Regions from separate parts of the Paenibacillus sp. NPDC058174 genome, predicted to be linked through region 2. Evidence: riboswitches for the same ligand, from Rfam matches in the RefSeq annotation. Region 2 holds a riboswitch; the other holds the start of a gene.
What was found. Region 2 has a riboswitch for cyclic di-AMP ahead of ACFVVF_RS26960 (C40 family peptidase). Riboswitches for the same ligand answer to the same signal wherever they lie in the genome.
Positions count from the first base shown of each region.

Region 1: it holds a riboswitch for cyclic di-AMP, as region 2 does, so the genes downstream of both, ACFVVF_RS10970 (hypothetical protein) here and ACFVVF_RS26960 (C40 family peptidase) in region 2, are expected to answer to the same signal.

Region 1 is NZ_JBHVUY010000001.1:2,459,500-2,475,026, reverse strand. It holds gene ACFVVF_RS11000 (MFS transporter) at 1-97, opposite strand, end outside; gene ACFVVF_RS10995 (TetR/AcrR family transcriptional regulator) at 251-850, shown strand; gene ACFVVF_RS10990 (hypothetical protein) at 1,366-1,614, shown strand; gene ACFVVF_RS10985 (hypothetical protein) at 1,623-2,396, opposite strand; gene ACFVVF_RS10980 (RNA polymerase sigma factor) at 2,393-2,941, opposite strand; gene ACFVVF_RS10975 (class I SAM-dependent methyltransferase) at 3,107-3,901, shown strand; gene ACFVVF_RS10970 (hypothetical protein) at 3,979-4,404, opposite strand; cyclic di-AMP (ydaO/yuaA leader) riboswitch at 4,412-4,595, opposite strand; cyclic di-AMP (ydaO/yuaA leader) riboswitch at 4,997-5,232, shown strand; gene ACFVVF_RS10965 (hypothetical protein) at 5,445-5,864, shown strand; gene kdpF (K(+)-transporting ATPase subunit F) at 5,950-6,066, shown strand; gene kdpA (potassium-transporting ATPase subunit KdpA) at 6,084-7,763, shown strand; gene kdpB (potassium-transporting ATPase subunit KdpB) at 7,784-9,823, shown strand; gene kdpC (potassium-transporting ATPase subunit KdpC) at 9,851-10,501, shown strand; gene ACFVVF_RS10940 (class I SAM-dependent DNA methyltransferase) at 10,710-11,351, shown strand; gene ACFVVF_RS10935 (PLP-dependent cysteine synthase family protein) at 11,367-12,293, shown strand; gene ACFVVF_RS10930 (bifunctional cystathionine gamma-lyase/homocysteine desulfhydrase) at 12,290-13,426, shown strand; gene ACFVVF_RS10925 (arsenic transporter) at 13,562-14,908, opposite strand; gene ACFVVF_RS10920 (hypothetical protein) at 14,960-15,139, opposite strand; gene ACFVVF_RS10915 (winged helix-turn-helix transcriptional regulator) at 15,373-15,527, opposite strand, start outside.
Region 2 is NZ_JBHVUY010000010.1:69,504-85,030, forward strand. It holds gene ACFVVF_RS26950 (VOC family protein) at 1-378, shown strand, start outside; gene ACFVVF_RS26955 (class I SAM-dependent methyltransferase) at 362-1,126, shown strand; gene ACFVVF_RS26960 (C40 family peptidase) at 1,271-1,738, opposite strand; cyclic di-AMP (ydaO/yuaA leader) riboswitch at 1,744-1,911, opposite strand; gene ACFVVF_RS26965 (hypothetical protein) at 2,364-3,176, opposite strand; gene ACFVVF_RS26970 (M1 family metallopeptidase) at 3,195-5,219, opposite strand; gene ACFVVF_RS26975 (YwhD family protein) at 5,324-5,860, shown strand; gene ACFVVF_RS26980 (NAD(P)-dependent oxidoreductase) at 5,860-6,477, shown strand; gene ACFVVF_RS26985 (sigma-70 family RNA polymerase sigma factor) at 6,736-7,197, shown strand; gene ACFVVF_RS26990 (zf-HC2 domain-containing protein) at 7,194-7,808, shown strand; gene ACFVVF_RS26995 (hypothetical protein) at 7,842-9,008, shown strand; gene ACFVVF_RS27000 (hypothetical protein) at 9,005-9,637, shown strand; gene ACFVVF_RS27005 (peptidylprolyl isomerase) at 9,708-10,403, opposite strand; gene cyoD (cytochrome o ubiquinol oxidase subunit IV) at 10,565-10,840, opposite strand; gene cyoC (cytochrome o ubiquinol oxidase subunit III) at 10,893-11,519, opposite strand; gene ACFVVF_RS27020 (cbb3-type cytochrome c oxidase subunit I) at 11,520-13,496, opposite strand; gene cyoA (ubiquinol oxidase subunit II) at 13,520-14,515, opposite strand; gene ACFVVF_RS27030 (hypothetical protein) at 14,836-15,126, opposite strand; gene ACFVVF_RS27035 (NADH:flavin oxidoreductase) at 15,325-15,527, opposite strand, start outside.

The DNA.
Region 1 (15,527 bases), on a different contig from region 2:
CTACGGACAAGCCGGCAGCTACAGCGAATAAAAAGGCAGTGAATCCGGATACAGCAGACACCGGTTCGGCACTTGATTGCGCGGGTTTTTCGAGCATGCTAAGGAAAACCTCCTATTTTTATACTGATTGGTACATAACAACTATTCGATAAATATATAGCGCATAATGATCTCATGTCAACTGTTTGACAATGAACGTGCTTATTCGTAGTATTTATATATACCTTTCAGTATGAAAAGAGGGATGGGAATGGTACGTCCACGGGAATTTGACGAGGAGAAGGCGCTGACTGCCGCAATGCAGCAGTTTTGGGAGAAGGGCTATGAGGCAACTTCCCTTACTGACCTGACTTCCAGTATGGGCATTCAACGGCCGAGCTTATATTCCGCATTTGGAGATAAAAAACAGCTGTTCGAAATGGCATTTCGCAAATATACGCAAAATCATGCTGCATCCATTCGGGCTAGTCTTCAGAAGCATACGTCGGTAAGGGCAGCGTTTCGCACGTTTTTTGAAAGCTTGGCGGATGAAGCTTATGAGCAAGCTCCGAGCAGGGGATGCTTCTGCATCAATACGATGGTCGAGCTTTCGCCCCATGATGAGAAGTTCGAAATTTTGACGCGGGAGCACCAGATGTACTTGTCCGTTATTTTTCAGGAGACGATTGAGCGCGGCATACGATCAGGGGAGCTGGATGAGACTGTAAACGCCAAGCAGACCGCTCAGTCGCTGATCATTCAGTTGATCGGGCTTACGGTTTTTTTGAAATCCCGGCCGGATCGTTCATTCGTTGCGAGTGCCATAGACACTGCGCTGAGCTTGATTAAGCCGGCTGAGAGCGAGGGATAATGTGGGGCTGTGCGGGGAATTGCTGTGCGTTTTGGCTCGAGCTGCCGTTCTTGATTCCATAGTCCTCACCGCATTGCGCTGAGTGATGGATTGAAGCTGCGAAAAGTCATCCCGAGCTCAAAACGCTTCGCGCATCCTAGGGTATGTAGCCGACCGTCAAGGAACCGTGTGAGTTGGCTGTGCGGGAATCACTGTGCGTTTTGGCTCGAGCTGCCGTTCTTGATTCCATTGTCCTCATCGCAATGCGCTGAGTGATGAATTGAATCTGCGAAAAGTCATCCCGAGCTCAAAACGCTCCGCTCATTCCAGGTAAGCACAGACGGTCAAGGAACCGTGTGAGTTGGCTGTGCGGGAATCGCTGCGCGTTTTGGCTCGAGCTGCCGTTCTTGATTCCATTGTCCTCATCGCATTGCGCTGAGTAATGGATAGAATCTGCGAAAAGTCATCCCGAGCTCAAAACACTCCGCTCATCCCAGGGTATGCAACTGGCCGTCATAGGAACAATTTCGAGGTTGATGCCGGTTGCAACGAATCAAAATGTAAAAGTGCAGGTTGGAGGCCGTGTTTTCGGAGATTTTAAGCATCAAAATGTAAAAGTGCAGTTTGATTGGCCCAAAAAGCCCCGATTAGGTGAAATGGAGCGATTTCAACTGCACTTTTGCATTTTGAATGCTGTTTTGGAGCTTTTGAGCGAAAACAACATGCACTTTTACATTTTGTTTACTCAAATGGTGCCGCAGCAAGCGGATAGCATGATTTATTAATAGTTCCGTTAGGCAAATGGAATCGTGTTGGCGATGTGAAGCAGCCATTCGCGATCGCTATGTTCAGCCCGCAGTTCATATTGCACAGCTCTTGAAGTCTGGGGAACTTCCATTGCCCAGATTAGCTGCCGCACCTCGTCGTTTTGCAAGTAAACGGCCTCCTGGCCATGGATGAGCAAACGCTCGATCGTTTGCTGTTCCATATCGGGCACATGGATCCGGCTTTTTGTCGTTCCGAACAAGCGGCATTCAAAGTTTCTGTCCGCTTGATCATACAGCAGTCTTGCCCCGACTATATTCTTATTTGGACGAAGATCGCGAACGACGACGGGCTTACTTTGCTGCTCACTTTCGGCTATCATTTCTTCAATTTCTTCTTCCGTTACATCATCGAAGCCGTAATAGACTTCAATGCGGCGAATTTCAGCTTCGACTGGCAGTGGAGGATTCCATGGTGCAGCCTCCTCGAACAGCTGCTCCAAGCTATGAGGCCAGAGGACAGCTGCATAGTTTGTTTGCTGGCTGACGGTACGATCGCCCTGAGCAGCGATATAAATCGCTTTTCCCATACCTGGCTTCAATTGCTGGATGATGGCATCCATCGGATCATCGGGCTGGAAGGTGTCGACGCGTACGGATGCCAGGACCTCGCCGTTGCCGTTGCGCATTTCGATTTGCTCCATAATTTTACGCTTCAATTGAGCTGGAGGCAGTATAGTTTCCGCCTTCGATTTCATCCGATTGATCCAAGCTTCCTCGCCAACATTTTCGAAATGATTCATATCGATTTCCCCTCCAATTTTTTTCTCATTTGCACAAGCGCCTGATTTAATCTGGACTTGACCGTCCCGACCGGAATAGCCAGCGCATCGGCAATTTCCTGCTGCGACAAGTCGTTGATGTAACGAAGCACAAGCACTTCCTTCAGCTTCACGGGAAGATTGTGCAATTCATCCATGACGGAATCATCTTGCGCTTCGCCAACAGAGACATCATTGTAAGCTGCAAGCGGTGTTGTATGCTGCTCTCGCTGCTTTTGCTCCTTCCGGTATTCCTTCCATCTTCTCCTCCTATGGGCGTGAAGCTGACGAATCGTAATGCCATACAGCCAGCCCTGCAAGCTGCGGGAATGATCGTATTTGTCCAAATTTCGATAAAGCTCCAAATATACATTTTGCGCAATATCCTCGGCATCGGTATGGCTGCCGCTCAAATAGTATAAAGTGCGGTACACTTCGTTGACCGTTTCGTTATAAAGCTGTTCGAAGGCTTCCTCCTGTCCGTTCAGCGCCAAGCCGACAAGCTCAGATATCGTTGTAACCGCCACAAATAACTCCCTCCTTTATCGCTATTTACTCTATTTGGCCATTTTTCTGAAAATCGTTCGTTTTCTTTTATTTTATTTCAAAATCCATACAAATGGGAAAATTTTACCTGTATAATAGTAGCTCTGCATCTTTACGAGATTGATATCCAATAGAGGAGGAAGTCTATGTTTCCCGATTTATCGGTTCATCCTGATTTTGTAAGCGGGCAAAGCATGCCCTGGTGTAAACAGTTGGCAGTAAGGACTGGAAAGTATGAATACCCATGGACGGCGAATGTGGAGGGGCAGGCGGCGGAGACGGTCTTGACTGAAAAACTCGCTTCTGCCGTACATGGCAGAGTACTTGATGTCGGCTGCGGGCATGGTGAGTACACGAACCGCTGGTCGGAGCAAGCGGTGGAGGTCACCGGTTACGATATGACAGAAGGCTTTATTCGGACAGCCAACGAACGGTATCGAAGCGCTAATGTCCGGTATGTAGTAGGCTCAACCAAGCAGGGGCTTCCGTTTCCTGATCATTATTTCGACGTTGCTTACACAAAGAAGGGACCAACAAGCTGGTATGAGGAAGGGAATCGGGTTGTCCGGCCTGGAGGCTCGCTAATTATGCTCCATCCGGGCGACGGTAATGGAGAAGGCGGTGAATTGGGGGAGGTGTTTCCCGGCTTATTCGCCGGACCTGCACCAGGTACGCCTACGCTGGATCGCATTCAAGAGCGGCTGGCGGTTAGCGGACTTACTGACATCCGAATGACGGTGTTGAAGGAGCTGGTATGGCTGCCTGCGGCTGAGGATATTTTGGCGTTGTTATGTTTTGGTCAAAGCGACAGTTTCTCGCAATATGTAAGGGAAACATGCTTCAAAGCTATTCAGACGCAGTTCGATAAGCATGCGGAGGCTCGGGGGATTAAGACGACCGGATTTTATTACTTTATTGAAGCAAAGGCATCAGCTAAATAGAATCGCATCATTTACAGATGAAGCCGCCTCGCATTTTCGTGAGGCGGCTTCATCTATGATCCAGACTAGGGGGACAGCTAGTATAAGGACAAATAAAAGACCGATTGACGGAATAGCTCGGCATATCCGGCCTGTGAAGGCTGATGTGATTCAGGATGGGACTGGCCGCGGCATACTTGGCGTACAGCGTCATCGAAGAGACTGCGCAGCTCGGGATTTCTGACGTTCTCCGAACGGGGAGAGCCTGCAGCGGTATGCAGGTTGACCCAGCCCATATAGTGAGGTGCAGAAGAGCACCAAGCGTTCCAGTCCGCAGGCTGCTCCTTCTGCTGAATGAATAGCTCGCCCCACCCGATGCCGATATTAGTTGATAAGCGCATATAGGCGCGATAACCGGATTCAGCCGGGATGATAAACAACTCGATGTGAAGCACTTTTAATGTTGACGGCAGCTGCTGAATGTCGGGCAGCGGTTCCGTTCCTTTGTATACTACAGTTATCATTTTGCAATTCTCTCCTTGATTTCGCTTACGGAGTTAGCTGACGGATTCGGGATAGAGAGCTTCCCTACAGACGTGCGCATTGCGCTTTCGTCCGATTCACCCCGTGCCCTACGATCATCGCATCTTATGACGATGAACGCAAGCGTTGGTTCCCCCGTTTCTGTCCGATCAGAATTCAGCGATAGATGTATGAGCCATGTTCTGGCATGGCGTTCATATTAAACCGGAATCGTCACGTTGTAAAATAACAGACGGGCGATATTGCCCTTCTTTTCGGCAAATTGCCAATATACCTGCCATTATCCTCGTAAAATACGCTTCTTTCTTTGAAATTCTCATTATGGCTTCCGTAATCGCATGCAATTAAAAGCAGGTTGATCAGTGACGGGAGCCACTATGTTATCCCTAGCGTCTAGTTTTTGAAAAGGAGAGAAAGAACGAGATAAATCGATTATTTTCAAGAAGTAACATTATGTAAGCGTTATAACCTATCCTTTTCCCTCGAATTTTCAACCTATTTGCACCCGCTATCGCTTTACACAAATATTGGCTGGGAGTATGATTCGATTCATGGTTACGTAATTTGTTTCCAATGCTGCACTTGCTGAGTTCCCGTTCATTGCAACGGGAAGCGGGGGAACCACAGCGGGATAACTCCAGTATTCTGGAATTTCCCGTTTATCGCGGCGCTGCGATCCGATGTGAGAGTCGGAGGACGGCGTTGCAGGGGTGAATCATCGACCGAAAGCCATGGACTTCGGCTGATGTAGGGCAACTCTCACTGCCCGAATCCGACAGCTAACCTCGTAAGCTTATAGTTGAGAGAGGCGACAATCAACGCGATGACTTTGTCATGGCTTGTTGGCCGCGTAAATCCAGCATACCCTTTAGCGCCTAATGAAGGCGGAAGGATGTATGCCGTTTGCGCTGTCCAAGCGATGTTCTTAAGAAGCCGCGGGTGAGCACCTCTGCTCCCTGCCGGCTTCTTTTTTGTTGCCTTTTTTCCTTGCGATTTCATAAACAGGAGGCATTTTTAGAAAATGGAAACGATCGCGGTAGCCGGTTTTAACGAAATTAGCGTTAATTTTATTCGTCAGCTGCTCTACCGTCAGCTTCCTTTCATCGTGTTGACCAACAGCAAGCTGGAGGCAAAACGTATAACGGAGGTCGTAGATACATCTCTAGTCAAGGTTCTGAGGGTTCGAACAACCGCCAGAGCGTGGAGTATCCCGGAGCTGCCGATTGCAAAAGTATATATTTTCGAAAGCAGTCTTCCGCTAAGCTGCCGCTATTTAAGATATTGCAGGTCCCATTGGGCCAGTGCCCATATTTGCGTAATTACGACTCACTGGCATCCGAAGGCGATCTATAAAGCGCTTGGAGCGGATGGGATTGTTTACACGCAAGGGGAAGAGGTCGGTTTTTTGCTTTCTTTTGCGGAACAAGCGCCAGACTTATAGGACAGGAGGCTATATTCATGATGGATTTCTATATGGTTGTACTGCTGCTGGGCGTGTTCGCTATGCTGGCAGGTTTTCTGGCTTGGTGCGCTGGAACGGTCGACGGCAAAGGAGGAGAGGGAAGGTGATTCTTATTGCCATTGTTACTCTGCTGATGTTCCTGTACCTTGTTTATGCTTTGTTGAATCCCGAGAAGTTTTAGCCTAGGAGGCCATATCGATGGAAATTGTTCAAATAGCGGTCGTGGTCGTGATTCTTATCGCATTAGTCAAACCGCTAGGCACTTATGTATATCACGTATTTTCGAATGAAGCCAATTGGACGGATAAGCTGTTTGGGCCGTTTGAACGGCTGCTTTATAAGCTGATCGGGCTGAAAAACCGGGACGGCATGAGCTGGAAAAAGTATGCGTTCAGTTTTATCGTGACCAACGCGGCTCTGACGGCGGCAGGCTACTTGCTGCTGCGGCTTCAGCGGCTGCTTCCGTTTAATCCTAACGGGATGGACGGAATGGAGCCCACGTTAACATTTAATACGGTAATCAGTTTTATAACCAATACGAATCTGCAGCATTACAGCGGCGAAAGCGCGCTTTCTTACTTTTCGCAAATGGCTGTCATCATGATGATGATGTTTACATCGGCGGCAACCGGCTTTTCAGTCGCGATTGCGTTCATTCGCGGATTAACGAGCAGAGGCAGAACGATCGGACATTTTTTCGAGGATTTCGTCAAAGCGCATACGCGTATTTTGCTGCCGGCATCCTTCGTTATTACGCTGGTGCTGGTTGCGCTGCAAGTTCCGCAGACGCTTGAGCCGACGCTGACCGTTAAGACGCTGGAGGGAGCGTCTCAGCAGATCGCGATCGGGCCGGTCGCCTCGCTGGAATCAATCAAGCATTTGGGTACAAATGGCGGCGGGTTTTTCGGCGTCAACTCGGCGCATCCGTTCGAGAATCCGAATCCGCTGACTAACGTGATCGAGATTTTGTCCATGTGGGCATTGCCGGCCGCGCTGCCTTATACGTTTGGCCGATTTGCCAGGAGCAAAAAGCAAGGCTGGGTCATTTTCTCGGCGATGATGGTGCTGTTTCTCATTTGTTTAACGACAGTCTACACCGCAGAGAAAGCCGGCAATCCCATCTTTAACAGTCTTGGCATCGATGCGTCTCAGGGCAGTATGGAAGGCAAGGAGGTCCGGTTTGGCATTGCAGGGTCGGCCTTGTTTACAGCTGTAACAACAGCCGCAACGACCGGATCGGTCAACAACATGCATGATACGCTGACGCCAATTGGAGGCCTCGTTCCGATGGCGGAAATGATGCTCAATGTCATTTTTGGCGGCAAGGGCGTGGGGTTAATCAATATGCTGATGTACGCCATTCTTGCGGTTTTCCTATGCGGCTTGATGGTGGGACGGACACCGGAGTTTTTGGGGAGGAAAATCGAGCCCAGAGAAGTGAAGCTGATTGCCGTCGCCATACTGGCCCATCCTTTCGTCATATTGGCTCCGACGGCGCTTGCTCTAATGACTGGCGCCGGCCAGGCAGGCATTACGAATCCGGGCTTTCATGGAATTAGCCAGGTGCTGTATGAATACGCATCTTCGGCGGCAAACAACGGCTCAGGCTTCGAAGGCCTTAGCGATAATACAACGTTCTGGAATATAAGTACGGGGCTGGTCATGCTGCTTGGCCGCTATATTTCGATTATCGCGATGCTGGCTGTGGCGGGATCACTGCTGCGCAAGAAGCCTGTACCGGATACGCTTGGGACATTTCGGACCGACAATGCCTTGTTCACAGGCTTGCTGGTCGGCACGGTATTGTTAATTGGCGCTTTAACTTTTATGCCGGCGGTCGCACTTGGACCCATTGCCGAGTATTTAACAATCCGTTAACGGATGAGGTGGATACAATGATGACGAATAACCGACAGAAACGATTACTGACGGCAGATGCCGTTCAGCGTGCTTTGAAGGAAAGCTTGCTTAAACTCAATCCGGTTACGATGCTGAAAAATCCGGTCATGTTCGTCGTAGAGATTTGCACCGTTATCGTCTTGCTAATGACAGTATTTCCGGACTACTTCCATTCCAGAGATCGTATAGGCTTTAATTTGACCGTATTTTTAATTTTGCTGTTTACCGTTTTATTTGCGAATTTTGCGGAAGCTTTGGCGGAAGGCCGGGGTAAAGCGCAAGCTGACTCCCTCAAGAAGACGAAGCAGCAAGTGATGGCAAATAAGCTGGCCGAGGGCAGCGGCATTCACGTCATAAAATCCACGGAGCTGCACAGGGGCGACTTGGTCATCGCGTCGCAAGGCGAGATGATTCCTTGCGACGGGGAAGTGGTCGAGGGCACCGCTTCCGTGGATGAATCAGCGATTACAGGCGAATCGGCACCCGTTATTAAAGAGGCGGGCGGCGATTTCAGTTCGGTAACGGGAGGGACGCGGGTTGTTAGCGACTGGATCAAAATCAGAGTGATCAGCGAGCCTGGGGAATCGTTTATCGATCGGATGATTTTGCTGGTGGAAGGAGCCAAACGGCAAAAAACGCCAAATGAAATTGCGCTTGGCACGCTCCTGACCAGCCTGACGCTTATTTTTCTAATCGTCGTCGTTACGCTGGAGCCGATTGCCAGCTTCGTCGGCATCGAGCTTGAAGTGCCGGTGCTGATTGCGTTGCTCGTCTGTCTCATTCCGACAACGATTGGCGGCCTGTTGTCAGCAATCGGAATAGCCGGAATGGACCGGGTCGCGCAGTACAATGTACTGGCCATGTCGGGGAAAGCGGTGGAAACAGCCGGCGATATCAATACAATGATTTTGGATAAGACAGGAACGATCACCTTCGGCAATCGGATGGCCAGCGAGTTCGTGACGGCAGGCAGTCAGGTGAACAGCGAGGAGCTGTTCCAATGGGCCGCTATTAGCTCATGGAAGGACGAAACGCCGGAGGGACGTTCTGTACTCGACTATATGAAACGCAACGGGTTTTCATTCGATACGCTTGGGGCGGAGAAAGGCGAGTTTATTCCGTTCCGGGCGGAGACAAGGATGAGCGGCATCGACTTGCCGGACGGGCGGCAGGTGCGCAAAGGCGCAGTGGATGCCGTGCGCGGCTGGGTGCTGTCGCAAGGCGGAACGGTTCCCGAAGATTTATCCCGAAAAGTCGAAGCCATCGCATCAGCCGGAGGTACACCGCTCGCTGTTGCTGTAGATAAAGAGATCGTTGGGCTTATTTATTTGAAGGATACCGTCAAGCCCGGAATGAGGGACAGATTCGAACAACTGCGGCGCATGGGGATCAAGACGATTATGTGTACCGGTGACAATCCGCTTACGGCTGCGACTATCGCCCGGGAAGCCGGGGTAGACGGCTTTATTGCTGAAAGTACGCCGGAGGATAAAATCAAGGTGATCCGCAGGGAGCAAGCGGAGGGCAAGCTGGTTGCGATGACCGGCGACGGCACGAATGATGCGCCGGCGCTGGCTCAGGCAGATGTTGGCATTGCCATGAACAGCGGCACGGCTGCTGCTAAAGAGGCGGCCAATATGGTGGATCTGGATTCCGATCCGTCCAAGATCATTGAGGTGGTCGCCATCGGCAAACAACTGCTGATGACGCGAGGCGCATTGACGACCTTTAGCATCGCTAACGATATTGCGAAATACTTCGCAATCATTCCGGCGATGTTCATGATTGTTATTCCGCAAATGAACGCGTTGAACGTGATGAAGCTGGGCTCGCCGTATTCGGCTATATTGTCGGCGTTGATTTTCAACGCAATCATTATACCGCTTCTGATTCCGTTGGCGATGAAAGGTGTCGCCTATAAGCCGATGAGCGGCTCCCGCCTACTGGGCCGCAATTTGCTCATCTACGGACTGGGCGGTATGATCGCGCCATTTATCGGCATTAAACTGATTGACCTTGTCGTGCATATCTGGGTGTAACGTAAAAATAGAAAGGATGATTGTTATATGCGTACCGATGCATTGCCAGCAGCTGCTAATAATGAATCAAAGTCTGGCGGTTCTATCATGTGGCAGGCTTTGCGGTCAAGCCTCGTATTTATCGTATTATGCGGAATGATTTATCCGCTTGTCAGTACAGGAGCAGCCCAGCTGCTCTTTCCTGAGGAGGCTGGCGGCAGTCTGGTGAGGGATGGAAACGGGCAAATTGTCGGATCTGCCTTAATCGGCCAGCCGTTTAAGGATCCGAAATATTTTCAAGGCAGAGTCTCAAGCATTGATTATAATGCGGCTGGTTCAGGCTCGAACAACTACGCGCCATCGAATCCGGCTCTGCTGGACCGGACGAAAGCTTCTATTTCACAATGGAAGACGGATAATCCCGATGTTCCCGTCGAACAATTGCCGATTGCGCTAATCACCAATTCAGGATCGGGACTCGATCCGCATATTACACCGCAATCGGCAGCCGTGCAAATTCCGCGAATCAGCAAGCTGACCGGCTTGGATGAAGCCGAATTGAAGCTGCTGGTGGAAGCCAATACAGAGGGGCGCTCGCTGGGGCTATTCGGAGAGCTTCGAGTCAATGTTCTAAAGCTGAATTTACAGTTGGCGGAGAGGCTTGGCGGCAAGTCGGCGGCATCGAATGTGAAAGGCTGATCCCGCTAGAAGAAGGCGGTCTCTATCTATAGAAGGAAAACACCGGAGAAAGCACGGTACAACTGCCCATAAAGCCCGTTCGGCTTGGTCTCACCAAGGCGTATTACCCGGCATACGATAATGCAAGCATCCCGATTGCATATCGCGGCGAAGCGGACTGAGCGAGCCGAGCTTGCGAAAACGAACCCGAAAGGAGCTCGGATGGCCGATGGGCAGAGAGTTTATCGAGTTATTCGATAATTGGTCGGAAGATTACGATCAGACGGTGGCGGGGCATGACGAGCAGTATCGCGAGGTATTTGAGCATTATGATCATATTTTGCAGACGGTTGCTTCCCGCAGTCATGGAACAGTCGTCGAATTCGGCGTCGGAACCGGCAATTTAACGGAAAAGCTAATTGCACTCGGCAGGGTAGTGTACGGAGTGGAGCCGTCATCCGGCATGCGCAGCCAAATCGCCAAGCGGGGCCTTGCCTTTACGCTGCTGGACGGGGATTTTATTCAATTTCCATCCATCAGCGAGCCTGTTGATTCAATTGTCAGCACGTATGCGTTTCACCATCTGACCGATGAGGAAAAGGAAGCGGCGATTTCGCTTTATGGCAAGCTTCTGAGCAGCGGCGGAAAAATCGTATTTGCAGACACCGTCTACCGCGATGCTGGTGAACGTGAGCTTATTCATGCATCAGCCCGGGAGGCCGGCTATAACAACCTGCTCTACGATCTGCAGACGGAATACTATACGACGATTGAGGCGCTGCAAGCGATGCTGGAGCGCAATGGCTTCAGCGTAACCTTCAATAGGCTTAACCGCTATGTGTGGCTGATCGACGCGACGAAAAACGGTTAATGGAGGAGCTGTCCAATGGCATACTACCGCAATGTCCAGCAAATCGTCGGCAACACGCCGCTCCTCGAGCTTACCCGCTATCCGCTGCCTAATAATGTAAGGCTGTTCGCCAAGCTGGAGTTTCTGAATCCTGGCGGCAGCGTTAAGGATCGTCTTGGCCTGCAGCTGCTGGAGCAAGCTTTTCATAACGGCAGCCTTAAACCGGGCGGGACGGTTATTGAGCCGACAGCGGGCAATACAGGCATCGGCCTGGCGCTGGCGGCAATCGGCCGGGGCGTCTCTGTTATTTTCGTCGTACCCGAGAAATTCAGCACCGAGAAGCAGCAGCTGATGAAGGCGCTGGGAGCTGTTGTCGTCAACACGCCTACGGAACAAGGCATACTTGGCGCGATCCGGAAAGCAGAGCAGTTAACCGCAGAAATCCCTGGCGGTTACTCGCCGGCTCAGTTCTCCAATCCGGCAAATCCGTCAACGTACTATGAGACGCTGGCCCCGGAGATTTGGCGGGATTTGAACGGACAATTGGATATCTTCGTGGCTGGGGCCGGTTCCGGCGGCACCTTTATGGGCTCGGCCGTGTATTTCAAGGATCAAGACCCGCAGATTCGAACAGTCATTGTTGAGCCGGAAGGATCAATACTTGGCGGCGGCAAGCCGGGCCCTCATAAAACCGAAGGCATCGGCGTCGAGAAGCTGGGGCCTTTCATGGATACGTCGTATTTCGACGAGGTACGCACCATTTCGGACGAGGATGCCTTTCTGCGGGTAAAGGAGCTTGCTCTGCTGGAGGGGCTGCTTGTGGGCAGCTCTTCCGGCGCTGCGATGCAAGCCGCTCTGCTGGAGGCGGAGAGTGCGAAGCCTGGCAGCCGGATTGTCACGATATTCCCGGATGGCAGCGACCGTTATTTGAGTAAAAAAATATATGAAGGAGGATCGGAATGAGAAAGCGGACAGAGCTAATTCACGGCGGCATCTTTGGCGATCCTCATACCGGCGCAGTCAGCGTTCCTATCTATCAAACGAGCACGTACGAGCAGGAAGAGATCGGCGTGCATAAAGGCTACGAATATTCCCGAACCGGCAATCCGACCCGCCATGCGCTGGAGGCGCTGATCCGTGATTTGGAGGATGGCGAGAGAGGGTTCGCCTTTGCATCGGGGATGGCGGCGATTACGGCGGTGCTGATGCTGCTCAGCAGCGGCGATCATCTGCTGGTGAACGATGATGTATATGGCGGTACGTACCGGATTGCGACCAAAGTAACCAATCGGCTTGGCATCGAAGCGAGCTTCGTCGATACCGCAAATCTGAATGCGCTGGAGGAGGCGGTTCGGCCTCATACCAAGGCGCTGCTGCTGGAGACACCGACCAATCCGCTGCTCAAATTAACGGATATCGCTGCCGTGGCCGCGTGGGCGAAAGCCCGCGGGCTTCTGCTGATTGTCGATAATACGTTCAGCACGCCTTACTGGCAAAATCCGATTCCGCTTGGCGCGGATATCGTCGTCCATTCGGCAACCAAATATTTGGGCGGGCATAGCGATGTGGTCGCCGGACTCGCTGTTGTTAATGATAGCGGGCTGGGTGAACGACTTCATTTTATTCAAAATGCGACAGGCGGCGTGCTTGGTCCTCAAGACTCTTGGCTGCTGCTGCGAGGGATGAAGACGTTAGGCTTGCGAATGGAGGCTCATGAGCGGAATGCGAAGGAGCTTGCAGCTATGCTGTCCGCTCATCCGGCTGTCAGGGCGATTCATTATCCGGGTCTGGAAAGCCATCCCCAGCATGAGCTTGCGAGGCGGCAAGCCCGCGGCTTCGGCGGAATGATCGCATTTGACGTCGGAAGCGGGAAGAAGGCGGCTGACGTCATTCGCAAGCTGCGCTATTTTACACTTGCTGAAAGTCTTGGCGCTGTGGAAAGCCTGATCTCGATTCCCGCCCGGATGACGCATGCATCCATTCCGAAGGAACGGCGGGAGGCGCTCGGCATCTCTGACGGTCTGATTCGTATTTCTGCCGGCATAGAGGACAGTGAGGATCTGATTGAGGATTTGGCGAACGGCTTGGCTGATTAATTGCGAAAATATTAGGGAAGAAGCCTGCGTCACGAATTGAACGCAGGCTTCTTCATGATGGCGGGGCAATTAATGTGTTCGGCGCTATAATTTTTGAATAGCCTCTTAGGCACTCTCTTTTCTCAATTCGTTGCGCTAATGCGCCGGATACAGCCAGGATACCCATAGGGCCAGCAGAACGAGCGTAAATACTAGCGTAGGCGGGATGACGAGGGCGGTTACCTTCACATAATCCTTCCATCCGATTTTCACCTTATACTGCTTGAGGATGTGCATCCAGATGAGGGATGCAAGCGTGCCGATTGGAAGCAGCAGCGAACCGATATCACTGCCGATGACGCTGGCCAAGTAGGAGATTTTCAGCGTAAGGGGATCTAGTCCCATCTGCGTTAGTGTGAGCGTTCCGACCATTAATGCCGGGTGGTTGTTGAACAAGGTAGACATTGCGGATAGAAGTCCGCCCATCATCAGGCTTGCGCTCATCAAATCACCTGACACGAGCGGCTCAAAGACAGAAACAAGCTTCTCGGTAAGCCCGATATTATTCAAGCCGTAAATGATGACGTACATGCCGAATGCAAAAATAAGAATATGCCAAGGGATTTTTGCCAAAATATCTTTCGGCGGCATTTTCAAATAAACCCAGCGCCAGCCAAGCAGCAGCAGCGAGCCTAGAACAGCGACCCACTCGATTGGAATATGCACATAGGATGCTCCGAATAAGCTTAACCGGACGGCAAATACGAATAGGAGTATGGATTGCATGAATCGGGTTGTGTAACGCGGGTCAGGTTCCGATTGGAGCGATCTGCTTAAAGGATGGCTGCCCCGTATCGATACAGTGCGGGGAATTTGCCTTGGCAGCTGGCGATAGAAGCAAAGAAAGAGCAGCGTAACGAGAAACAGCAAGCCGATTGTGGCTGGGACAAACATCATCATCGTATGCATGTACAAATCCATATGAACGATTTTGAGTGCGATGAGATTGACGATATTGCTGACGCCGATAGGTGCGCTGGATGCAGTGGCGACTAATGCACCCGACAGCAAATAGGGGATTTTTTGATGATTTTTAAGTCCCAGGTGCTGGAGCATAATGAGAAGTATCGGTGTTGTAATCAGGATGCTGCCGTCATTATTAAAGAAGAGGGTCATGAGAAAGCAGATAAGGTTGACGTACCAGAATAACCGGATGCCTGAGCCGCGAGCCCGCATAGCAAGTCCTTCTGCGGCCCATACGAAGAAGCCGAAGCTCTCCAGGACGATAGCCATTACAATGGTTGCCATTATCGTAATGGCTGCACCGCTGATCGTCTCCGTAATTTGCAGAAGATCGGGCCAGGTCACGGCGCCGCCGGCCAGGACAACGATTGCGCCGAATGTAGCGGGTATCGCTTCATTCAGTCCTCTTGGCCGCCATAAAATAAGGACAATCGTAAAAATAAAAGCAAACAGGGTCAACAGGACAGTAGCGGATAGCAACAAATAAGGATCACCTCAATTTCGATCTGACTGTCTGAATATCCGGAAGTTTTATTCGCCGACGGCCGAAGGCTGATGGGCCTCGAATCTCTCTCTGTCGTAGTAGATAGCGGACTGAACTGGCGGTTTGGCGACAGGCTGCTCTGCCGGATTCATCAGTGCGGCGGACGGCTTTAGCAAGAAATATAAGGCTAAGCCTGCTAGGGAAATGATTGAAAAGATGATAAGCATGGATACGGACTCCTTTCATTCAACCTTCATCTGTCTAGCATCTATCACTAGCAGATATTGATAGGATATATGTATGTGCCGGAATGATAGAGAGTGCTGGGTATTTGCTGCATCGGGCTGGAATTCCGCAGGGCAGCTGCATAAAGAGGCATAACAAAAAGAGCTTTCTGAATTGCCGCCACAATAAAAGCAGCGATTCAGGAAGCTCTGGCATATGTTGGCTTGAAGCCTTATTAAGGACAATGATGCTCCGGCTGCTCTTCGATCCAGTCCTGCGACCATCTTTGAATTTCCCGGACGATCGGCTCTAGAGCGAGCCCCTTCTCGGTTAAGGAATATTCAATCCGGACGGGAATTTCAGGGTAGACCATTCTCGCAACGATGCCTT
Region 2 (15,527 bases):
ATTGATCATGTGCAGCTTGCAGCCCCGGAGGGGTGTGAGCAGGAGGCGCGGGCGTTCTACGCTGGGCTGTTAGGCTGGCAAGAGCTTGAGAAACCAGCTGAGCTGCAGAAACGCGGCGGTGTATGGTTTCAATGCGGTCCGCATCAGGTGCATATCGGCGTGCAGCCGGAATTCATACCTGCGAGGAAGGCGCATCCAGCGTTCGGTGTAAAAGGTATTGCAGCCCTGCAGAGCTGGCTGCGGGCACACGGTGTTGAGACCATTGCGGACGACAGCAGGCAGGGTGAAGGGGCGGAACGTTTTTACGCCCATGATCCCTTCGGCAATAGGTTGGAATTTATCGAATGGGAGCGTGAAGCGAATGGGAAGCAGCAATAGCAAAGAGAGATTTTCGAATCGGGTAGAAAATTACGTGAAGTATCGTCCGGGTTATCCGGTTGAAGCGCTCGACTATCTGTACTCTGATGTGGGTCTCAAGGCCAACTCGAGAATCGCTGATCTTGGAGCCGGCACGGGGATCTTCTCCAAGCTGCTGCTGGAGCGCGGCAGCGAGGTGATTGCGGTAGAGCCTAACCAAGCGATGCGGGAAGCAGCCGACAAGGAGCTAGGTGAGCTGCCGAACTACCGCTCCGTTCCTGCCGCTGCGGAGACGACGGGCTTGCCGGAGCATTCGGTTGATTTTATCGTATGCGCGCAATCCTTCCATTGGTTTGACCGGCCGGCAGCCCAAGCCGAGTTTCGCCGCATATTGAAGCCTGGCGGCAAAGCAGTACTGATATGGAATTCCCGGCTTACGAGCGGCACGCCATTCCTGGAAGGCTATGAGGAGCTGCTGCGGCTCTACAGCACCGACTATAAGCAAATGACCCACAAGAACATTTCAGCGGATCAGCTGCGAGCGTTCTTCCGTGAGAACGGTATGCGTGAAGCGGCATTTACGAACGGCCAGTTGCTGGACCGCGAGGAGCTGCTCGGCAGAGCACTTTCTTCCTCCTACGTTCCGGCAAAGGGAGAGCCTAACCATGACCGTCTGAAGGAGGAGCTGGGACAGCTCTTCGAACGTACGAATGTGAACGGCCGGGTGAGCTTCGACTACCAAACCGAGATTTTCTGGGGAGACGTGTAGTACAGCGATCTCGACCGTGACTTCAACAAGCTAACAATAGAACAACAAAGCCGCAAGTCGTACTGTCCAGAGGACACACGGCTTGCGGCTTTGTTAGTGAGACCTTCCGACGCGCTTCACAGGATGAAGCCGCGTAAGCGGGCTCTATTGTTCGTCAGCATATTTCTCAGAAGTAGTCGCATCCATAACACGACGAGCGGTTACATAACGAGACTCATAATAGGAGTCACTAAGTTTACTAATTGTAACGCCTCTGCTGGACGAAGAGTGGGCAAACTTTCCATCGCCGACATAGATGCCGACATGAGAAATGCTTTTGCCATTCGTATTGAAGAATACGAGATCGCCAGCATTCAGGTCGCTCTTCGCAACCTTTTTACCCATTTGTGCTTGAGAACCGGAAGTGCGAGCAAGCTCAATTCCCATTTTCTCAAATACATAGGATGTGAATCCTGAGCAATCAAAGCCTTTCGTGGACGTGCCGCCCATCAGATATGGCGTACCGATAACATCATCGATAATGCCGTCCATTTTGGAATCCGCGAATACGCTGCCTGCTTGAAAAGCGAGCAGTAACAGGAGTCCAGCTAGCATTGCAGTAACCTTTTTCAAAACGGTAAAGCCCCTTCCGATGCCGACGAGGTTAGCTGTGGGGTTCGGTTGAAGGATCCCTATGATTTCTCAGGCGTCCGTGCTTACCCGGCGCGGCCGGTGCAGACGTCGAAATCAATTCACCCAGAGTGGTTCCCCCGTTTCCAGTACAAGGAATTAGGCAAGCTTTTTATGTACTTGGGAAATATTCGTTTTTTTTCGCAAATCTCCTCCTCCAACTGGCAAATTCTAATAATTCTCATGTAACCTTTTGCCAAAAACACGCGTTTTCATTAATTTCATTGACTGATTATGTGCTTTTATGGGGTACGACGATTAAAAAATCAATAACTATTTACATTTACTATGTGTGAAGAAGAGAGAATATGTGGAGCAATCGAAGAGAGTGCTCTCATGTAAGTGGGTACAAGCACAGAACGCGGCGGGAAATCGGAGTTGCCAAAGCCAGTAATGGCAAGGGAAGGACAAGCATAGACGGCATTCGACAGAGATAAAAGTGAAGCTTCAATTCTAATACTTCTAATTTTTATAATAGAGCAGTCAGACAGGCGTTGACAAGCTGCCAAAAGCCCAAAAAAGCGCCGGGGACTACCCCGACGCTTGCATATTTGCTGTCTATTCGATGTTATCCTTGCGTCCTCGACTGCAAACAATCGTATTGTGCGCAAATGGTCCATACTTTCATCATCGTCCGAATGAGATGATAGCCTTGATGAAGAATTAACGCAAACAAGCCGGCCCAGATTAAGGAAACGCTAGTGACGCAAAGCGCGATGCCGATGCCAATCGCCCACATGAGCAGCGAGACCCCGGTATAGGGAGCGATATGGCGCAACGCGTGCCAGAGGGAATTGAACACCCCGCTGCCGGAAGCGGCTCCGAGCTGCATCGAGAGAAACAGCAGATGGAGCAGCGCGCTCCACAGCAGCCATGCAGCGGCTCCTGGCAATACAGTTTGCAGCAGGCTGCCCATCGTGCCGCTTTTCAGCAGCGCTTGGAGCCAGGCCGGCAGAAGCCACCATGCCGGTGCCAAGGCAAGAAGCGTCTTGATCCAATAGAGCAGCATAACCGGCTTCCAGGTGCTGCGGATGCCTTCAATGAATTTCGTGCCGCTCTCGTCGGTTGCGTGGTGCAGAGAGTAGAACAACCCGGCATTGAACAGCGGCGTAAGCAGCATGCGGGCCAGGAATAACCCGCCAAGCATCCATAAATAAGGATGAATAAGGTCGGTTTTCATCAATTGGAACTGTGCTTCGCTAAAAAAGAGCCGGACTGCCGAAGGGGGCAGTGCATCGCCGGGAAAACGCCGCAGAAGCGGCGTAACGACCGAATCGACGAACCGGTAAAGGAAGAAGCCCCATAACAGCTGGTACAGAAACAATAGAATGATAATATTCATGTGTTTGACTGTCAGCCGCCAGCCTTGTTTCATATGCATTTTCAAGGAATATCCCTCCTACCAGCTCAGCGTTCCGAGCAGCCCTTCGATTAATTTGGCAATGCTGAGATTCCAGCGCGTGCGCTTCGTCTCCGGCAGCTCGGCAAGCATGAAGTTGTTGATATGCTTGTTGTCGAGCACGTTGCGGTACTCCGAATCGACGGCTGCCCAAGCGAGCGGAGAGTCATGGACGACTTTGTACTGGATATGCGAATCCTGTGCATCCCATTCTTTGGTCATGCTCGTACCGTCCTTGAACTGCATGACAATCGGAACTGAACCGATATTGCCGCCGTTCTTCTTCACCAGCACCGAGGATTCGAACATCGGCTTCCCGTCCTGCTCGACCGGACGAACCTGCACAGCTTCGATGGAAAAGTCGGCCATTTGATTGTGGTACACAAATTGATTGAAGTAATCATGCCATTTCTGCTTCGTCACTTGCTCAACGACCCGTTGGAAGTCGCCGCTGGAAGGATGCTTGAACTTATACTTCTGGAAGTAGGTCCGCATGACTTTCTGCATCATACGGGTGCCGATCTGGTTCTCGATGCCGGCCAGTACTAGCTTGGCCCGCATATAGACGTTCTCTGCGTAGTGATTATGACTGTCGTACGCCCATGAAGGCTGCTTGAGCGGTGCCGGATTCGTCATGTAGCTGGCTTCAAGCGGCAAATTCGGTATGACGCCATACTCGCTCTCCATCACCTTGTCTTCGGCGTAGGAGGTAAAGCCTTCGTCAAGCCATGCTTCCTCGAACTCGTTGGAGGCGACCATGCCGTACCAATATTGATGGCCAATCTCGTGAACGACGGTCCTCTCCAGGCTGTAGCCGGGATTGTCGTTCTCTGCGGCGAATGCGGTAACGAGTGTCGGATACTCCATGCCTCCAGCTCCGTTGGCGCCCTTCGGAGGTACGATGAGCGATAAGGTCGAGTACGGATAATCTCCGTACCATTGCGCATACTTGGTCAGCGCTGACTTGGCCGCATGCATATACCGGTCTTTGAACGCTTCATGCGCCGGATCGAGGTACAGCTTAATGCGCACGCCGGGGATTCCGGTACCGGAGAGCGTGTCCTCTACATAGACAAAGTCGGGAGAAGCAGCCCAGGCGAAGTCATGGACATCATCGGCGTAAAACTGGTACACATGCTCGCCTTTTCCGTTGCTGACCGGCGCTTTGGTCTGGAATCCGGTTCCGGCCACCGTATAAGACTCCGGTACTTGAATGTTGACGGAATAGATGCCGAAATCGCTGTAAAATTCCGAGTTGCCGTGGTATTGATGGATGTTCCATCCTTCGGAGGTTCGGCCGCGCATACCAGCCGTCTCATAGACAGCCAGCTTCGGGAACCACTGTCCGGCCATGACGAATGAGCCGGAGTAGCCCATTCGCGCGAACACTTCAGGCAGCTTGACTTCAAAGCTCATGGAGAGCGTTACCGACTTGCCCGGTGCGACCGGGACGGGCAGCTTAAGCTTGGCCAGTGTAAAATCGTCGGTGTTGCCGTCATCAGGCTGGACATAATGAAGACGCGGCAGCAGGCTTTCGCCCTCCATCGTCTCCAGAGCATTCAGCTTCATGTAGCCCTGGCTGGCCGAGGTTGCCTTGTCCTCCCGGAGCTTGCCCTTCGATTCCTTCATAAACGTTGTCTTGTCATTAAGGAAAGCGTTCGGGTACAGGTGAAAATAGAGCTCGGACACCGTTTTTTTGCCCGGATTGGTCCAAGTCACCGTCTGTTCGCCGTATAAGGAGCGTGCGTCGTTCTGCAGCGCGACGTTGATGTGGTACTCGACGACTCTCTTGCTAAGCGCCTGCGGCTTGGCTTCGGGAGCATCAGGCGCGGCAGGAGCGGCAGGAACAGCGGCAGCAGGCTTGGCCGATGTCGGAACAGATTGCGGCACAGCTTTGGCGGCAGGGGCGAGCGCGTACGTATATTGGGATTGCCAAGCGTGGCCGAAGCCCTGCTGGATCGACAGGCCGAGCAGGACGGCGGTGAGCGTGAATAGCAATAAACGTTTGACATGGCGTGGAGTCATTGAACGTTTCCCTCCCGTTGACAAGCATCTACAGCATGTATATGTTGGCTTTTCACGGATTATTAGCTAAAATGTAATTATTGTACGGGGAAGGTGGAAAAGCCATGACTGAACAGCAAGGACAGCCGGAACAACAACCGGAGAAGAAGGAAAAGAAATCATTGTCGCTCAACGTAGTGAGCAACAAACCACATAGAGGCTTTGGCGCGGGCACAATCGATTTGAGCCAAGTATCATGCGTTATTATTGACGAGGGTGTCGCTTATATCGATGACGGAGCGATGCATGCCAAGAGCAAGGTAGAGAAGGGCATCAAATTCAGCCCGGACAAAGCCAACACGCCAAACGGCAGAACATGCTGGGTTGTATGGGTGGCGGTGGAACGCGACGACGAAGGCACGAAATATGCCGGCGTTACCGCCTGTGAGATGCTGATTGACAAGGAGGCACGCCGCGGGTGGAAGATCCTCCCTGACCACGTCAACAAGCTGGATGCTGCGCTGAAACGCAAGATCAAGCTGGAAGAGCTTGGTGCAGAGGAGAAGGCAGCGCTGCGCAAGCTGCTCACCGAGCATAACGAAGAGTGGTGGAACCACTCCTCTGATGAGCTCAAGCAGGCGCTCGCTCCTGAGAGCCTGTAATGAAGCTTGTCGTCTTCGGAGCCAGCGGCGGGATCGGACGGAAAGTCATTCGCCAAGCGCTCGATGCGGGGCATCAGGTGACTGCTTACGTTCGTGAACCGAAGCGGCTTGTTATCGGTCATCATCCCGGATTAACCGTCGTGACGGGCGATGCGCTCCATCTCGGTTACGTAAAGCGGGAGATCGCCGGACAGGACGCCGTTATTTGTTGTGTCGGCAGCCAAGGGCTTGGCGAGACGACGCTCATGTCCGATGTGATGTACAACATTATTGAAGGCATGAAGGAGCATGGCGTCGCGAAGGTCGCTTATGTCGCTTCAGCTGGTATTCATGGCGAGCTGAAGGGCTTGAGCGGTTATGTAGTGAACCGTGTGCTTCGGCATGTGCTGGCGGATCATCTTCACTCATATGAGCTGCTGCTTGAAAGCGGCCTGGAGTGGACGGTGGCGCGTCCCATGCAGCTGACGGATGAGCCGTTGACAGGCATTTACCGTCAGACGGACAGCGGTGTGCCAAGAGGCGGCAAATCGATATCGCGTGCCGATGTCGCACATTTTCTGCTGACTTCGGTGGCGTCTGATGCCAATGCGGGCAAATCCATTGGACTAGCCTATTGATGGAATAAAGAACCGGGTGACGGGATTACTTAACGGCGTTTATGCTGAAGTAATCTCGCAACCCGGTCTTTTTTTTGTACACTTGAAAAAAAGTTTTGGATAAAGTGCAGGGTTTGGAGCATTTCCCTGCGTCTATAGTATTCGGGAAGGGAGGAGAGCGAGATTCAGGACGAGGCATGGATCAAAGCCGTACAAAACGGCGGGCCTGCGGCGTTTCAATCCTTAGTACATACGTATGGTCCATACTTATATCGAACAGTGTATGCAATCGTTCGTTCGCCGCATGATGCGGAGGATGTGACGCAGGAAGTGCTGATGCTCATCTATCGCTCCCTCCCGGAATGCCGAATGAATGGCTTCAAAACATGGATGACCCGCATTGCAGTCAACCGCGCGATCGATTGGAATCGCAGCAAAGCACGCAAGCCGGAACAGCCGCTAGAGGACTTGGACGGGCAAAAGGCGAATTTGCTGGCAGCGAACACAGGAATTGCCGCGGAGGAAGCTGCTATTGAGCGAGAAGGAAGGCGGCAGGTAAGAGAGCAGGTTCAGCAATTGCCGGACAATTATCGTGAGGTTGTAACGGCTTATTATATGGAGAACAAATCGTACGAGGAGATTGCTGCCGATACGGGGCTGGAACGAAAAAGCGTTGAATCAAGGCTTTACCGGGCGAGGAATTGGATTAAGCGGAACTGGCGGAAGGAGGACTTCGAATGAGCGGGACAGGCAATGATCCGGGCGAATTGGAGAATAAAAGGCAGGCTGAGCAGCCTAAGCTGCAGCAGCAAAGGCATCAGCAACAGGAATGGCATGCAGACAGCACGACGATGCATCTCTATGTCGGCGACGTGCTGCCCGAAACGGAGCGTGAGCAGGTAGAAGCCCATATGGCGCAGTGCGACGTTTGTCTGGAGCTGCTCATGACAGCGGTAGAGGCTGCGCAAACGGTCACGGCTGCAAACGGCGCAGATGTATCGGATATGCCGGATATGGATCAAATGGGGCGGAAATTAAGCCGTCTGTTGTTCCCTCCGCGTATCGTTCAGGAAAAGCCCTACCGGCGCCGTACGTGGCTCCAGCATCCGGCCGTTCATTTCGGGGCTGCGGCCGCTATTACGCTGCTGCTGCTTGGTACGGGTACGTTTAACGGTGTAGCGGAGCGCATGATGGCGATGGATGAGCATACGAGGGTCATGCTGGAGGCCGGGCAGGAACCGGTTATTGTCCCGATTGCAGAGGAAGAACGGGAAGACGGCTCCTGGTCGGACCGGATGGTAGATCAAACGTTGGGCTGGCTGAAGGGGATTGAGAAAAGCCGGTTTAAATAAATTTTGGTTGTACGAAAAGGAGATGATTAAGCAATGCAAGGAAATAAAAGCCCATTGACGGCTTTCTTCTTATCTTTCTTCCCGGGCTTTGGACATGCCTATCTGGGAAGGTTTGTCCGGTTCGTTTTATATGGAGGCAGTTTTTTCGGTTTGCTGGGTATTATTTTTCTTCTGGGCATAAACGGCTCTTTGAATGGTGAAGCGGTCATTCTGGTGTTCATCGCCGCTGCGAGTTGGATCATCAATATGATCGATATGATTGTCTCTCTGCTCAATGGAGCGGGACAGCAGCGGCCGGCATCTCCCTATGGCATTGATCCGGGTATGGGCCCAGGTTGGGAGGCTAGTCAATACGCTTACGAGCAGAAGCGGGAAAAAACGCAAACGATCCTGCTTTCCTTCGTACCGGGCGTTGGTCATATGGCGATGGGGATGCTGCAGAGAGGCTTAGCGTTTCTGGTTGCTTTTGCAGGTTTGTTAGCGATCACGATTTTTATCAGTATTGTTACGAATACGGGTAGCTTCCTCGTTTTTCTGCTGGCGCTGCCAGTCATTTGGATTTATACGCTGTTCGATGCGGTGCAGCAGCTGCAGCGCAAGCATCGCGGCGAGACGATCGATGACAGGCCTTTCTTCGAGGAATTGGAGGAGCATATCGGCTCCGGCCGGAAAAATAAAGTGCTGGCAGCGACGCTGGCGCTGTTTCCCGGCGCAGGCCACTTGTACTTGGGGCTGCAAAAGCGCGGCCTGCAAATTATGGGCGGTTTTCTGATCTCGATCTTCTTAATGGACTCCTTGCGGCTGTCGATCTTCCTCTTCCTGATGCCGCTGTTCTGGTTTTTCGCTTTCTTTGATGCGCTGCAGCAGATGTCGCGCTATGAGCGCGACCAATTGAAGGATCAGGCGGTAGTCGCACAACTGGCTCCTTATCAGAAGTGGATTGGCCTTGCCTTGCTCGTGCTGGGCGCCTACTATTTGTTCGATCAAGTCATGGGTACGTATATCTCCCAAACCTGGCCATCGGTCTACCGGGAGTTTATGAAGCTCAAGTATAACCTGCCGACGGCGCTCGTTGCATTTGTGATGATTGCAGCAGGACTGCGGCTGGTGTTTGGCGGAAGCTTCAGAGCTGGCTCAGGCAATACTCCCTCTGAAGCACCTCCCCGTCTTCCGGAATGGGATAAGGAGGAGCGTCCATGAAGGCCTGGCGTGTAGGCTCCTTATCTATGGGAGTGACACTGCTGCTTCTAGGAGCAGCGGTTGCTGTCTCCATCTGGAATGGAGCAGATTCTGTTAATTTGCTGCTTTGGGTTGCGCCGCTTGTCTTTATATTGCTGGGCGTAGAGCTGCTGCTGTACCTTTGGCTGGCAGGCACGGAGCGGACGGTCATGCGTTATGATTGGATGAGCGTGTTTTTTGTAGCGGTTCTTGGAGTTGGAGCCGTTGCAATGGTATCGTTGACCTCGTCGGGCCTGCTGGGGGAGTTTCGCCAGTCTCTGCAAATTACGGAGCGGACTGCCGTCGTCAAGACAGAGGCTGTTAAGGTGCCGGACACAGTGAAGAAAATCGTCGTTCAATCCTTCGAGCAGGTGCAGTTAGATAAAGCTGAGGTTGCCGATGTGCGGCTATTAGGTCAGGTGCAATATTGGGCGGTAGAGCCGATGAAGCATCCGGAGTCAATTATTAGTACTGATATGGTCGGAAGCACGATGTATGTGATGATTGGAAGCTTTCAACAGAAGAACAGGGGCATCGTATCGGAGTCGTATCATCCCAAGCTCACGCTCATTTTGCCACAGGGTATTGAAGTGGAGGAGCGGGGGCTCTAATCTAAACGAAGAGAGAGTCGAACGGCAGTCACTGCCATCGGCTCTCTCTTTTTCGTGTGCATATGGTGTATTACTTCGCGACCGTCTCCGGTTCTGGATAAGTGACACCCTGCGTGTCGACCGTTACTTTTTTCATCGCCATCGGGCTAAGCGGACGATCGTTTTCGCCGGTTTTTTGCGCTACGATTGCATCAACCGTCTCCATGCCTTCCAGCACTTGTCCAAAAGCGGCGTACTCGCCGTCAAGGGAAGGGTAGTCGACCGCCATAATGAAAAACTGGGAGCCAGCGGAGTTCGGCATATTCGAACGAGCCATCGAGATGACGCCGCGTGTATGCTTCAAGTCGTTCTGGAAGCCGTTCGATGTAAATTCGCCTTTAATGCCATAATCAGGGCCGCCCATGCCAGTGCCTTCCGGATCACCGCCCTGAATCATAAAGCCTGGGATAACGCGGTGGAAGATTAGGCCGTCATAAAAGCCTTTCTGTACGAGCGAGATGAAGTTGTTCACCGTATTAGGCGCTACTTTAGGAAACAGCTCGACCGTAATTTTGTCACCGCTGTCCATTTCGATCGTTACAATCGGATTTTTCGCGTCATCCGTTGATGTGGTGGCTGTTGGTGCCGGTGCTTTTGTTTCTTCTGGTGCTTGCGCACCTTGTCCTTCGTTTTGCGGAGTCTTGCTGCCCCCGCCGCAGCCTGCCGTTACCAGCAGAACCAGCGCTGTAACCAAAGCAAAAGTTAATTTCATGTAGTTCCGTTTCATTCGTTAATAGGCCTCCTGACCGCAATAGGTTGTCCATTAAATATCATAGCATATGGGAAGGGAAATGGAGAAATCGTCTAGTCCTTGCATAGCGCAAAAAAAACCGGCTGCCCATCTCAACGATGATTCGAGAGAGGGCTTCCGGTTTTTTAATACTCATATTAGCCAACTACGTTGTAAGCCATGATCCAGATGGAGCCGGCTACGACCGTAAGGAGAATGACTAAGCCGAATATGAGCGCGATCATATTGAAGCGCGGTTTCTTCTCATCACGGATATGCATGAAGAAGAACAGCTGAACTACAAATTGCAGCGCCGCCATGATCAGGATGAAGATGATCGTCGCTGTCTTGCTCATCAGATCGTTCAGAACAATGACGAGCGGCAGTATTGTAAGAATAATCGAGAGCACGAAGCCGATGACGTAGGACTTCATCGAGCCGTGCGCATTCGCATCACCATGTGCGTTGTGATCGTGGTTGCTCACCCTACATCACCCCCATCAGGTAGACAACCGTAAGGACGAAGATCCATACGACGTCAAGAAAGTGCCAATACAAGCTGATAATGTTTACTTTACGCTGCGTGACCGGCGTAATGCCGCGTCTTGCCAGCTGAATCATCAAGCCAACCATCCAGATCAAGCCGACCGATACGTGAAGTCCGTGTGTGCCGACTAGCGTAAAGAAAGCGGACCAATAAGCGCTAGTGCCGATCGTTACGCCCTCATGTACCAGCTCGATGAACTCGTAAACTTCGAGGAAAATAAACGATGCACCCAGCAGTGCAGTTACAGCCAGCCAGCCGATAAGGCCCTTCTTGTTCCCCCTGTGCATCTGGAGAACGGCGATACCGCTGGTAAAGCTGCTCGTAAGCAAGATGAATGTCTCGGCGATAACGCCAGGCATCTTGAACATTTCATCCGGCGTTGGTCCGCCGTCCGTGCTCAAGCGGAGCACGGCAAAGGTGGCGAACAGGGTGCCGAATAGAATAACGTCGGTTATGAGAAACAGCCAGAAGCCGAATACTTTGATTGATTCATGATCGTGATGATCATGGCCGTCATGACCGTGGCCATGGTCCTTGTCATGCGAAGATGTTGCCGTGTGTGCCATTTAGTTAGCCCCCTTTAACGCAGCTGCTTCTGTCCGTTCGATCTCATCGACAGGGATATAGTAGTCGGTGTCGTAGCTGAACGAACGAGCGATCATGCAGATGGCTACGCCGAGTAGTCCTGGTACAATCATCCAAGTCCAGCCCCATACGAAGCCAAAGCCCGCGATAAAGAAGAAGACTGACATGATGAACGGAATCGCCGAGTTTTTCGGCATGTGGATCGGTTCCAGCGGTGCAAGCGGTTTTGGTTTGCCGCCATTCGCCAAACGCTGTTTCTCCTCCCACCATTCGTCCTGGCTCGTAACAACCGGTACGCGTGCGAAGTTGTACATTGGAGCAGGCGATGGAATCGACCATTCCAGTGTGCGGCCATCCCAAGCGTCCCCGCTTTTCTCTTTCTTGAAGAACTTGATGCTGTGCGCAATTTGCCATACTTGAAACAGGAAGGCAAGACCCATAATGAAACCGCCGATAGTCGATACGACGTTAAGCGGCTGCCAGCCCATGTCGAAGTTGTATTCGTTGAAACGGCGCGTCATGCCCATCAGGCCTAGCGCGTATTGCGGCATGAAGCAGACATAGAAACCGATATTCCACAGCCAGAACACCCATTTGCCAATACCGTCATGCAGCTTGAAGCCGAACATTTTCGGCCACCAGTAGTACAGGCCTGCGAAGTAACCGAATACGACGCCGCCGATCAGCACTTGGTGGAAGTGGGCAATCAGGAAGTAGCTGTTATGGAACTGGAAGTCAGCTGGTGCAACGGAGAGCATAACGCCCGTCATCCCGCCGACGATAAAGCATGGGATAAAGGCGATCGTCCACAGCATCGGCTGCGAGAACGTAATCCGCCCCCGGAACATCGTGAACAGCCAGTTGAATATTTTTACCCCTGTCGGTATTGCAATCAGCATCGTCGTCACAGCGAAGAACGCATTGACGTTAGCGCCGGAGCCCATTGTGAAGAAGTGGTGGGCCCATGTGAAGAACGAGAAGAAGCTGATCGACATAAGCGCGAATACCATTGATTTGTAGCCGAACAGTCTTTTCTTCGAGAAGGTCGACACGATCTCGGAGAATATACCGAAGGCCGGCAATATAACGATATAGACCTCGGGGTGACCCCACATCCATATCAAGTTAATATACATCATCGGGTTGCCCCCGCCGTCAAGCGTGAAGAAGTGCGCCCCGAGATAGCGGTCAATGAAGAGCAGGAACAAAGTAACGGTCAGAATCGGGAATGCGAACATGATCGTTACGGAAGACGACAGAACCGACCAAGTGAACATCGGCATTTGCATCAGCTTCATGCCAGGTGCACGCATTTTCAGAATCGTCACGACAAAGTTGATGCCGGACGCCAGAGAGCCGATACCGGAAATCTGAATACCCCAGATGTAGAAATCCTGGCCTACGCCCGGACTGCCCGAGAGCTCCGAGAGCGGCGGATAAGCCAGCCAGCCCGCATCCGGCGAACCGCCGATTACGAACGATACGTTGAACAGCATGGCGCCAAAGAAGAACAGCCAGAAGCTCAAAGAGTTCAAGAACGGGTATGCAACGTCGCGCGCGCCGATCTGGAGCGGTACGACGATATTGAATAAACCGAACATAAGAGGCATCGCCATAAACAAGATCATGATGACGCCGTGCGTAGTAAAGATGGCGTTATAGTGATCCGCGTGTAGGAATTCCAGATTCGGCAGCGCAAGCTGCGTCCGGATCAGCAGGGCGTCAACGCCCCCGCGGAACAGCATCAGAATGGAGGCGATGATGTACATAATGCCGATCTTCTTATGATCGACAGTCGTCAGCCATTCTGTCCATAGCCAGCGCCATTTTTTGAAATAAGTAAGGACGAACACGACAGCGACCGAAGCAAGTGCAATCGAGACTTGTGCGCCGAGAATCAGCGGATCGCCTGTGACGAAAAAGTCATTTAGCATAAAGTCGATAAAATTCTGAAACATGTGGCCTCTCCTTTCATTATATCTTAGTGTCCCGCATGCTCACTGGATGCTGTCTCCACAGCTCCGTGATCTGCGCTTTCGTGATGCTGATGCTCAGTTGCTTTCGCATCATCTTTCGAAGCTTCGGCTTCCGTGCTGCCGCCGCCGTGATGGTGCCCGGTGCCGCCTTTGCCGATGTATTGCTTCACTACACGGTCGAACAGTCCTTCAGGGAAGGAAGAGAAGAATTGCTGATTGGAGGCTCCTTTTTCAGTCAGCTTCTTGAAGCCGTCTTCTGTCAGAGCCGGATAATTGCTTTTTACTTCTTTTACCCACGCATCATATTCTTCATCCGAAGTCGCTTTGACATCAAAGGTCATTTTGGCAAACAGCTCGCCAGTAAAGTTAGCGCCAGAGCCGTAATACAAGCCCGGTTCATCCGCTTGCAGATGCAGCGTCATCGCCATGCCGGACATGGCATAGATTTGTCCGCCCAGCTGTGGAATCCAGAACGAGTTCATCGCTTGGTCAGCCGTTACTTTGAATTGGATCGGACGATCTTGCGGAATTTGAATGTAGTTTACAGTGGAAATGCCTTCTTCCGGATACGTGAACAGCCATTTCCAATCCAGTGACGTCGCTTCGATAACCAGCGGCGCCTTATCGGAGACAAGCGGCTTGGAAGGCTCCAGTTCGTACGTATATTTCACCGTAATGACGCCCAGGATGGCGATGATGATAATTGGAATACCCCACCAGATCGTTTCCAGCTTCGTGCTGTGCTCCCAATTTGGCTGGTAGGCAGCTTTACTGTCTTTCCGGTCGCGATAGCGCCATATGATGAAGGCAGTCAGCAGCAGTACCGGAACGAGTACGATCGCGCAAAGAATGACGGACAGGTAAATCAAGTCTTTCTGTGATTCGCCGATCGGTCCTTTCGGATCCAGCACGATCATTTGCTCGCTGCAGCCCGTCAACAGAACGGCCATCAGCATGATGAGCGCAAAGGTCAAAAGACGAATTTTCGGTTTCAAGTTCATTCAACTCCTCAGGTTTACTCTTGGTTTTAACATTACCAGAACTCCGTTGGAATAACTGCTGCCTTAACAATTACGTCAACAATTCGTCTTTTTTCTGTAATAGAAAGTTCACGAGTTCGACACCGCTCGTTCATAGCTATTTCACAAAAGGAAAAACCGTCCTTTTTTATGCTGGAAAATGGGGGTTTCAGCCATTTGGGGGACGTCTTCGGGCTGCAATGTCAAGAGCCGCTCGTTCATCTGCTTGTCCACTAATGGCGCCTTCCATAAAAAACAAAACGGCCCCCGTTGTTGGACGGGAGCCGAGCTGCAATGAAACGTTATTCTGGCGGCGACTGTTGTTCCTTCTCGGCTAGAGCAGCACTCATTCTCGCATGCACGAGTCCGATCGCCGTACCGATTACAAAGATGAACACGCTGCCTACGAGGAAGCCGATGCCAAGCATCAGCAAAACGTTCTCTTCACTGAAATGGCCGAGCTTTATGAGACACAACAGAACGCCAATCGACAATGCGGTCCATGCGAAGGCGGTCATCAACGAGACCAGACGCTTCACGGCTGCCAGAGAAGATGGTTGGATGCTGCTTACTGTTGCTGTTTTGGTTGTCATAATCAACACTCCCATTAACTTGTAAGTGCTTTCTTATATACACTATAACATATTATATGAACGATGTTCAAAGAAAATTCATATTTTGATCATAGTTCCGCCATATTTGGGCAAAGGCCAGTTTCAATATTTGTAAAAAACGAAAAAAAGCGGCTGCCCCGTCAATAGGGAGCAGCCGCTTTCCAGGAATGAGAAGCGTTAGCTGAGTGTGCCAAGCGAGGCAGGCGTGAACGGTACGAGCTCGTCGAAACGTCCTTCACGAACTTTGGCTGCCCAAGCTGGATCGACGAGCAAAGCACGGCCGACGGCAACAAGATCGAATTGTCCTTGCTCCAGCCGATCGGTCAGCTCGTCAATATCTTTCGTTCCTGCATCATTGCCCATGAAGGCACTAATAAAGT